Linked DNA regions of Streptomyces sp. SN-593. The protein of the gene in region 1 interacts with the protein of each later gene in a pairwise test. Links are inferred from orthologs where the notes say so. Each region holds a gene or a part of one and is shown on either strand. Other genes may lie near its edges.

Evidence for each region.
Region 2: the proteins of RVR_RS01085 (region 1) and clpS interact in binary tests that used the Escherichia coli proteins (3 or more experiments, as listed by UniProt). The link is inferred for Streptomyces sp. SN-593 from one-to-one orthologs.

The regions. Positions count from the first base shown.
Region 1 is NZ_AP018365.1:232,376-237,677, forward strand. What follows is about bases 1,452-4,173. They hold RVR_RS01085 (Dps family protein), read right to left. Parts: upstream 3,234-4,173; coding sequence 2,670-3,233; downstream 1,452-2,669. Other genes in these bases: RVR_RS01080 (polyprenyl synthetase family protein), read right to left, coding at 1,452-2,452; RVR_RS01090 (alpha/beta fold hydrolase), read left to right, coding at 3,445-4,173. In the rest of the region: crtI (phytoene desaturase family protein), read right to left, coding at 1-942; more of RVR_RS01080, read right to left, coding at 1,148-1,451; more of RVR_RS01090, read left to right, coding at 4,174-4,248; RVR_RS01095 (PP2C family protein-serine/threonine phosphatase), read left to right, coding at 4,248-5,302.
Region 2 is NZ_AP018365.1:2,971,113-2,975,571, forward strand. What follows is about bases 1,465-4,454. They hold clpS (ATP-dependent Clp protease adapter ClpS), read right to left. Parts: upstream 3,121-4,454; coding sequence 2,809-3,120; downstream 1,465-2,808. Other genes in these bases: RVR_RS12245 (amino acid permease), read right to left, coding at 1,465-2,039; RVR_RS12250 (DUF2017 domain-containing protein), read right to left, coding at 2,246-2,809; RVR_RS12260 (nicotinate phosphoribosyltransferase), read left to right, coding at 3,220-4,454. Outside these bases: RVR_RS12240 (M67 family metallopeptidase), read right to left, coding at 1-406; more of RVR_RS12245, read right to left, coding at 438-1,464; more of RVR_RS12260, read left to right, coding at 4,455-4,459. UniProt on the Escherichia coli protein: Involved in the modulation of the specificity of the ClpAP-mediated ATP-dependent protein degradation.

The DNA.
Region 1 (5,302 bases):
CGCGTGCAGGACGACGGCGGACGGTGAACGGCGCAGGGCCAGCGGCCGGCGGGGGACGCGCTCCAGAAGGCGGTAGGCGTGGGTCAGCTCGCAGCTCAGGACGACCGCGTCGCAGGCGATGCGGCGCTCGGTGGTGCGTACCGCGGTGACCCGGCCACCGGTCCCGCGCTCCAGGGCGACCGCCTCCTGGCCGTACGCGAGTTCCGCTCCGGCGTCCGCCGCGGCGTCGGCGAGCGCGCGGGGCACGGCGTGCATGCCGCCGCGCGGGAAGAACACCCCGGCGACGGTGTCCATGTAGGCGATCACCGCGTAGGCGGCGAGCGCGCGGGCGGGCGGGACACCGGCGTAGAGGGCCTGGAAGGAGAAGACGCGGCGCAGACGCTCGTCGCGCAGGTGCCGGCCGATCGCCGCGTCGAGCCGGCCGAACCCGCCGAGGGCCGCCAGGCGGGCCAGGTCGGGGTGGAGCAGGTCCAGCGGGGAGTCGAGGTTGGCGTCGATGAACCGGCGCATCTGCACCCGGTACAGCTCCTCCAGCCAGGACCGCAACCGCCGGTAGCCGGCCGCCTCGGCGGGGCCGGCGAAGGCGCGGACCGCCTCCTCCATGGCGTCGGGTCGGGTGTGCACGTCCAGGCTGCTGCCGTCGGCGAACCTCGCCCGGTAGGCCGGATGCAGCTCGATCAGGTCCAACCGGTCGCGCAGGGACTCGCCGACCGCGGCGAACGCCTCGGCCAGGAGGTCGGGCATGGTCAGCACCGTGGGCCCGGTGTCGAAGCGGTATCCGCCCAGGTCCAGTCGCCCGGCCCGCCCGCCGGGCCCGGGGTCGCGCTCGACCACGGTGACCCGCCGGCCGGCGCCGAGCAGGTGCAGCGCCGCCGCCAGTCCGGACAGCCCCGCGCCGACCACCACGACGTGGTCGGTGCGACCGGGCACGGTGCGCGTCACCGGGTGCCCGCTCGTTGGGCATGGATGCCGGTCCGGCACCGCGGCGGGATGGCGGTGGGTGCCCGCCCGAGCGCCGCGCGGGGCGCCCCGCGCCGGTTCGGGCGGTTCGGGGTCCCCCCGCGCCGGTTCGGGGTTGCCCCGCACCAGTTCGGGGTCGCCCCGCGCCGGTCCGAGGCGGCCGGGGCACGGCCCTGCCCGGACGGCGTCATCGCGGGCCCCGGGGGACGGGTCCGCCCGCTGCCGCGTGCAGCACGTCGAGCAGGCGGTCGCGGGCCGCCGGATCGAGGCGCGCGGACCGCAGTTCGACCGCGCAGGCGGCGACGAGGTCCGCGATGCGCTGCTCGACGGCCGCACAGGCTCCCGTGTCCGCGAGGACCGCCCGGACCTCGTCCAGGCCGGCCGGCGACAGCTCCCTGTTGCCCAGCGCCCCGCCGAGGACGCGCAGCGCGTGCCGGTCACCTCGACGACGGGCCCGCCGCAGGGCGAGCGCCACCAGGTGGGTCGCCTTGCCCTGGCGGATGTCGTCTCCCGACGGCTTGCCCGTCACCGCGGTGTCGCCGAAGACACCGAGCTGGTCGTCGCGCAGTTGGAAGGCGAGTCCGGCCGCGCGTCCGACGGAGCGCAGGGTCCGCCGTGTGTCCGGGGGCGCTGCGGCCAGCGCCGCGCCGAGCGACAGCGGGCGTTCCACGCTGTAGGAACCGCTCTTGAGCACCGCGGTGCCCAGCGCGTCGTCGCCCGAGCCGGCGTCCGCGGGGCGCGCGGCCAGGTCGAGGTACTGGCCGGCGACCATCTCGGTGCGCATCTCCCGCCACAGTGCCTGCACCTCGGCGCGCGTCGGCCCGGTCAGCCCGGTCTCGGCGAGGAGGTCGTCCGCCCAGGCGAGGGCGAGGTCACCGACCAGGACCGCCGCCGACCATCCGAACGGGGCGGGGGCTCCGGCGGGAGGCACACCGGCCGCGGGGCGGTCCGTATCCTCGTGGCCCGCGGCGAGCCGCACGTGGACGGCCGGACCGCCGCGACGGCGGGGGGAGCCGTCCATCAGGTCGTCGTGGATCAGGGCGCAGCACTGGATGAGTTCCAGCGCCGCGGCGACCCGGAGCACATGTCCCGGACCGTCCTCGGCGCCCGGGGCGCGGCCCGGGGGTCGCTCCTCGTCACGGGCCGCGCCCCGGTCAGTGTCACGGGCCGCGCCCCGGTCCACCGTTTGGGCGCCGCCTCCGCAGGCCCGCCAGCCCCACCACACCAGGGCCGCCCGTCGCCTGGAGGCTCCGGACAGGGCGAAGTCGGCGAGCGTCCCGGCGACGTGCTCCGCGAAACGCGGGTCGAGGGACCTCGCGTGGTCCGAGCGGTCCTCCAGCACCTCGCGCAACACCTCGGTGACCGCGGCCGCCGGGTCGCCGTCCACCGACGACACCGTCCGCGGCGTGTCCTCGGGCGAAGGGCCGGCGCCGACCGCGACGGACGGGGCGCAGGGCGAGGACGGCACGGCGGCCCAGGCCGAACAGCTCACAGGGTCATCCCTTCTGGAAGGTCGCGCCGCTGCGCCGACGTGCCACGGCGCGCGGGGCGACGTGCACGCGTCGTGGGGAGCGCGTTCGCGCGTCCCGCCTTCCGCCCGGCGTCCCGTCCAGGCGCACGGCCAGGGTCCCGGGAGGCCGGCCGACCGGCGTCACGGCTGACGGGTGGCCGGGTCCGGCGGCCCCCCCGGACCCGGGAGGCCGACTCCCTCAGGCGGAGCTGTCGCCTCCGGCGGCCCGTTCCGCGGCGCCGCGCTCCGTCCCGGCCCCCGCGGTGCTCAGGTCGCCCCCGGCGGTCTCCAGGTGCGCGCGGACGAACCACTGGAAGAGTTCCAGGCTGTGCAGTTGGCCGATGAGCATGTCCTGCGTGACCGGGTCGGTCTCCTCGGTGGCGCGCGCCACGGCGCGGTGCTCCTCGATCAGACCGGTGTAGACCACGTCCAGCGCGCCCAGGTGCGCGATGGCGCCGGCCCGGCCGATCCCGTAGTCGTCCCAGGTCCGCTCGGCGACCAGGGCGCCCGGGGTGCCGTGCGGGGAGCCGCCGAGGGTGGAGATCCGCTCGGCCGTCTCGTCGACCATCGCCCGGACCGCCTCGACCTGCGGGTCGAGCATCTCGTGGACGGCGATGAAGTGCGGGCCGACCACGTTCCAGTGCACGTGTTTGAGGGTCAGGGCCAGGTCGTTGAGCGCGTGCAGGCGCAGGTTGAGGAGTTCGATCACCGCGCCGCCGTCGCGGGTCGACATGCCGGGGACGGTGTACCGCGGCGTGCTCATGGTGTTCTGCCTTCCGTCGGAGGGGTTCGCGCCGCGCGGCACTTCCGCCGGGTGCCGGCCCGCGCCACCCATCCTGGAGCCGGAGCGCCGGTGGGCCGGTTGCCGCGCAGCCGGGCCCGGCTTTCTCCACCCGATCGGCTGTGCCGCCGAGCCGGACACGCGGCGAGGGGCCCCTCCCGGGTGCGCGGGGCCGGATGGGAAACTGGCGGGCATGGACATCCGCCGCAGGAACAACGTCACCGTCAGCGGCCCCGCCGACGGGCCCGTACTCCTGCTGGCGCACGGGTTCGGCTGTGACCAGAACATGTGGCGTCTGGTCCTCCCCGCCCTGGCGCGGAGATTCCGGGTGGTCCTCTTCGACTACGTGGGCTCGGGCCGGTCCGACCCCTCGGCCTGGGACGAGCGGCGCTACTCCGCCCTGGACGGGTACGCCCGGGACGTGCTGGAGGTGGTCGCGGAACTGGACCTGCGGGACGTGACGTTCGTGGGGCACTCGGTCAGCGCGATGGTCGGGGTGCTCGCCGCGGCCGAGGCGCCGGACCGGTTCTCCCGCCTGGTGATGGTCGCCCCGTCCCCGCGCTACATCGACGACGACGGCTACCGCGGCGGGTTCAGCGCGGAGGAGATCGACGAGCTGTTGCAGTCGCTGGAGGCGAACTACCTGGGCTGGTCGGCGTCGATGGCCCCGGTCATCATGGGCAACGCGGACCGGCCGGAGCTCGGGCAGGAGCTGGCCGCCTCGTTCTGCGCGACCGACCCGGACATGGCCCGGGTCTTCGCCCGCACGACGTTCCTGTCCGACAGCCGCGAGGACCTCAAGGCGGTCGCGGTGCCGACGCTGGTCCTGGAGTGCTCGCAGGACCTGATCGCTCCCCGCGGTGTCGGCGCCTACGTCCGCGACGCGATCCCCGGCAGCCGGCTGGTCACCCTGGACGCGGCGGGGCACTGCCCGCAGCTCAGCGCGCCGCAGGCCACCGCGGGGGCGATCACCGACTTCCTCGCCGGGAGCCGGTGATGTGCCGCGCCGGCCGGACGCCCGGGCCGGACGAGGAGCAGGACCGGAAGCAGGGCGGAGAGCAGGACGGGGAGCGGGACAAGGAGGGCACGGACGCGGCGTTCACCGCGCTGCTGGAGGACAGCACGGAGGAGCTGTACGAACAGGCGCCCTGCGGCTACCTGTCGACGCTGATGGACGGCACCGTCGCGAAGGTCAACGCCACGCTGCTGGACTGGCTGGGCCTGGACCGCTCCGAGGTGGTGGGGCGGATGCGGTTCACGGATCTGCTCACCGTGGGCAGCAGGCTCTACCACGAGACGCACGTCGCGCCGCTGCTCCGGTTGAAGGGCGAGGCCAGCGGTATCGCCATGGACGTCAAGGCAGCCGCCGGCCGCATGCCGGTGCTGGTCACGTCCCTGGTGAAGACCAGCCAGGACGGCGCCCCGCTGCTGATCCGCACCACCGTCTTCGACGCCCGCGACCGCCGCGCCTACGAGGCCGAGCTGCTGCGCGGCCGCCAGGCGGCGGAGGAGGCACGCCGGCGGGCCGAGGCCGACCGCGAGCGGCTCCAGGAGGCGCTCGCCGTCCTCCAGCAGAACCTGCTGCCCGCCGAACTGCCCGCCGTGCCGGGCCTGGAGGCCAGCTCCTCCTACCACACCGCCTCCCCGGACCTGCTCGGCGGAGACTTCTACGACCTGTTCCCCCTGGACACCGGCAGGTGGGGGTTCTTCCTCGGCGACGTGTGCGGAAAGGGGCCCCAGGCCGCCGCGGTCACGTCGCTGACCCGCTACACCCTGCGGGCCGCCGCGCTCCACGACCCCGACCCGGTCACCGTGCTGACCACGTTGAACACGGTGCTGTACGAGCGGTACAGCAGCGGCAACGCCCGCTACTGCACCGCGATCTTCGGGGTCCTGGAGCCCGGCGACGGGCACGTCGGGGTGCACCTGGCCTCCGGCGGCCACCCCTCGGCACTCATCCAGCGTGCCGGCGGCACCGCCGACTACCTGCCCACCCACGGCGGCATGCTCATCGGTGTCCTGCCCCAGGCCGAGTTCACCGCCGCGCGCAC
Region 2 (4,459 bases), 2.7 Mb from region 1 along the record:
ACGCGGAAGGCACCACTTCGACCGGTTCCTCGGTGACCTGGCCGTCCACGATGCGGAACGAGCGGAACTGGAACTCCTCCGCGGTGGAGACCAGCACGTAGTGCGCGCCGGGCTCGTTGGCGTAGGAGATGTCGGTGCGGGAGGGGTACGCCTCGGTGGCGGTGTGCGAGTGGTAGACGATCACCGGCTCCTCGTCGCGGTCGTCCATGTCGCGGTAGAGCTTGAGCAGGTCGGTGGAGTCGAACTCGTAGAACGTCGGCGAGCGGGCGGCGTTCAGCATCGGCACGAACCGCTCGGGGCGGCCGCTGCCCTCCGGCCCCGCCACGATCCCGCACGCCTCGTCGGGGTGGTCGGCGCGGGCGTGGGCGACGATCGCGTCGTACAGGTCCTGGGTGATGGTGAGCATGCGGGAAACGTAACAGGGGCGGGTGCGGCGGCTACAGCGCCGGGGTGGGCGGGATTCCGCCCGCCCCGCCCGCGCCCGCCCCGCCCCCGCCCGCCCCGCCGGCGGCCGCTCCGCCCCCGGCCGCCGGGCCGTCCGCCGCGGCCGGGTCCGCGAGCGGCGTCTCCGCTCCGGCCGGGCCGCCGGGCGACAGGTGCGGGCGGCGGGCGAACGCCGCCGGGTCGCGCCGCCTGAGCACCCGGTAGCCGGCGCCGAGCAGCGCCGCCCACAGCGGCACCCCGTACAGCGACACCCGGGCGTCGGCGTCGGCGCCGATCAGCACCAGCACCAGCGCGAGGAAGGCCAGCGCGCACCAGCTCGCGGCCGCTCCGCCGGGCGCGGCGAACCACGCGCGCGCGGCCCGCCCGGCGCGTACGGCGGCGCGGTAGCGGATGTGCGCGGCGAGGATCACCGCCCAGGTCCACACCGCGGCCACCGTGGCGAACGCGGTGATGTAGGTGAACGCCCCTTCGGGATCGACGTAGTTGACCCACACGCCGATGCCCATCACGGCCACCGAGGCGAGCGTGCCCAGTGCCGGGGTGCGGCGGGCGGTGAGCCGGTCGAAGACGCGCGGGCCCTGCCCGTTGGCGGCCAGGTCGCGCAGCATGCGGCCGGTGGAGTACATGCCGGAGTTGCAGGAGGACAGCGCGGCGGTGAGCACCACGAAGTTGACCACGCCCGCGCCGAAGGGGATGCCGATCTCGGCGAACGCGGCCACGAAGGGGCTGACCCCGGGCCGGAACCGCGTCCAGGGCACCACGCACAGGATCACCGCGAGCGCGCCGACGTAGAACAGCACGATCCGCCAGGGCAGCGTGTTGATCGCCTTGGGCAGGGTGCGGTGCGGGTCGCGCGCCTCGCCCGCCGTGACGCCGACGAGTTCGACCCCGAGGTAGGCGAACATCACCATCTGGAGGGTCAGCAGCGAGCCGCCGACGCCGCCGGGGAAGAAGCCGCCGTCCCGCCACAGGTGGCCGGCCGAGGCGGTGCCGCCGGCCGCGGACACCCCGAGGGTGAGCACGCCGACGCCGATCAGGATCATCCCGAGGATCGCGGTGACCTTCACGGTGGACAGCCAGAACTCGATCTCGCCGAAGAGCCCGACCGACACCAGGTTGGCGGCGGCCAGCAGCAGCAGGAACGCCAGCGCGGCGCTCCACTGCGGCACCCCGGGCCACCAGTAGGCGACGTAGGTGGCCGCGGCGGTGACCTCGGCCATGCCGGTGGTCACCCACATCAGCCAGTACGTCCACCCGGTGGCGTAGCCGGTGAAGGGGCCGAGGAACTCCCGGGCGTAGCCGGCGAAGGAGCCGCTGACCGGACGGTAGGTGAGCAGCTCGCCGAGGGCGCGCATGACGCAGAAGATGGCCGCGCCGGCGACGGCGTACATCAGCAGCAGGCTCGGGCCGGCGCGGTGGATCGCGCTTCCGGCGCCGAGGAAGAGGCCGGTGCCGATGGCGCCGCCGATCGCGATCATCTGGACCTGCCGGCCGCCGAGGCCCCGGGCGTACCCCTCGGAGCCGGCCGCCGGGTCGCCGCCCGGGCCGTCCTCGGGGCCCCCGGGCACGGGCCGCACGCGCGTTTCGTCCGCCATACGCGGATACGTACCCCGCGGCGGCCGCGGTGCGGCGGCCGCGGCGGCAGTGGGCCCGGACGTCACCGTGAAGGCCGAAGGGGCCCGCCCGCGGCGGTGGGGCCGGAAGGGATGCGCGACGGGCCCGGGAGCGGGCACGGTGGGCACGGGGCGGTGCGATCGGGCCGGGCCCCGGGGCGGTGCGCCCGGGCCCGGGGCGGCGCACGTCAGCGCGTCAGCGTCTCGACCAGGCTCTCCTGGAGGCCGCCCAGCCACAGGTACGCCATGACCAGCGGCTTGCGGGGGTCGCTGTCGGGCAGGTGGTACAGCTCGCTGCCCTCGTCCTCGGTGACGCCGAGCCTGGTGCCCAGGGTCAGCCGCAGGTCGTTGAGGGTGCCGAGCCACTGCCGGGACTCGTCCGCGGTCAGCTTCAGCACCGGGCCGCCGGCGTCGAGCACCCGGATCACCGCCAGCGCGTCCTCGCGCTTGCGGGCCCGCAGGTCGTTCTCGGTGAAGCGGCGGAACTCCGAGGCGTCGGCGGTCTCCTCGTACGCGTCCGGGAAGAGCCGGGCCAGCGCCGGGTCGTCCGGCGGCTTCGTGGGGCCCTCGGCGAACAGCCGCGCCAGCGGGTCGTCGTCGGCGCCCGACGGCTCCTCGCCGGGGCCGACCAGCTCCAGCAGTTGGACGGTGAGGCTGCGCAGGATCGAGATCTCCACCTCGTCCAGCGCGATGGCGGCGCCGCCACCGCGGACCGGTTCGAAGGAGCCCGCACGGGCCCGCCGGAAGGCCATCAGCGGTCCTGCGACAAGGTCGCCCACAGGCCGTAGCCGTGCATCGCCTGCACGTCCCGCTCCATCTCCTCGCGGGTGCCGCTGGAGACCACGGCCCGCCCCTTGTAGTGGACGTCCTTCATCAGCTTGGTGGCCTTGCCCTTCGAGTACCCGAAGTACGTCTGGAAGACGTACGTCACGTAGCTCATGAGATTGACGGGGTCGTTGTGGACGAGGGTCACCCACGGAACATCCGGCTCGGGGACCACGGAGGGGGCCTCGCTCGGCTCGGTACGTTCGATCTCGACAGGTGCGACGCTCACAGGTTCCATGCTGCCGCGCCGCGGGGCCGTCGCACAAATGGGCGTGTGAGAGGGCCCACAGACCCGAGATCTCGTCAGTTTGACGAAATGAGGGGTAGCATCGTGGGCATGAGCACAGCAGACCTGGCACTGCCGGTGGACGTGCCGTCCACCGCGCTGTTCACCGACCGGTACGAGTTCACGATGCTGCAGGCCGCCCTCAAGAGCGGCGCCGCACACCGCCGGTCGGTCTTCGAGGCGTTCACCCGGCGACTGCCGGAGGGGCGGCGGTACGGCGTCGTGGCCGGCACCGGCCGCGTGCTGGACGCGGTGGAGAACTTCCGTTTCGACGCACCCCTGCTGGAGTTCCTGGAACGGGAACGGGTGGTGGACGCGCCGACGCTGAAGTGGCTGGCCGACTACCGCTTCACCGGCGACATCTGGGGCTACCCCGAGGGCGAGGTGTACTTCCCCGGCTCGCCGATCCTGCGGGTGGAGGGCAGCTTCGCCGAGGCGGTGCTGCTGGAGACGGTGGTGCTGTCGATCCTCAACCACGACTCGGCGATCGCCGCGGCCGCCTCCCGGATGGCGGTGGCCGCCGGCGGCCGCCCGCTGATGGAGATGGGCGCCCGGCGCACCCACGAGCTGGCCGCGGTGGCCGCCGCCCGGGCCGCCTACGTCGGCGGGTTCCGCTCCTCCTCCAACCTCGCCGCCGGCTTCCGCTACGGCCTGCCGACCATCGGCACCAGCGCGCACGCCTTCACCCTGCTGCACGACACCGAGCGGGACGCCTTCACCGCGCAGGTCCAGTCGCTCGGCCGCTCCACCACCCTGCTGGTGGACACCTACGACCTCACCGAGGCGGTGCGCACCGCCGTGGAGGTGGCCGGGCCCGAGCTGGGCGCGGTGCGGATCGACTCCGGCGACCTGCTGCTGCTCGCGCACCGGGTGCGCCAGCAGCTTGACGACCTCGGGGCGCGGAACACGCAGATCGTGGTCACCTCCGACCTCGACGAGTACGCGATCGCCTCACTGGCCGCGGCGCCGGTCGACGCGTACGGGGTCGGCACCTCGCTGGTGACCGGCAGCGGGCAGCCGACCTGCTCGATGGTCTACAAGCTGGTCGCCCGCGCCTCCGTGCCGGACGACGCCGGGGCACCGCTCACCGCGGTCGCCAAGAAGGCGCTCGGCGGGAAGACCAGCGTGGGCGGGCGGAAGTGGGCCGCGCGGCGGCTGGACGCCGACGGTGTCGCCGAGGCCGAGGTGGTGGGCAGCGGGGAGATCCCCGCCGACCTGGTGGACCGGCAGCTACTGGTGCCGCTGGTGCGCGGCGGCGAGGTCGTGGGGCGCGAGCCGCTCGACGCGGCGC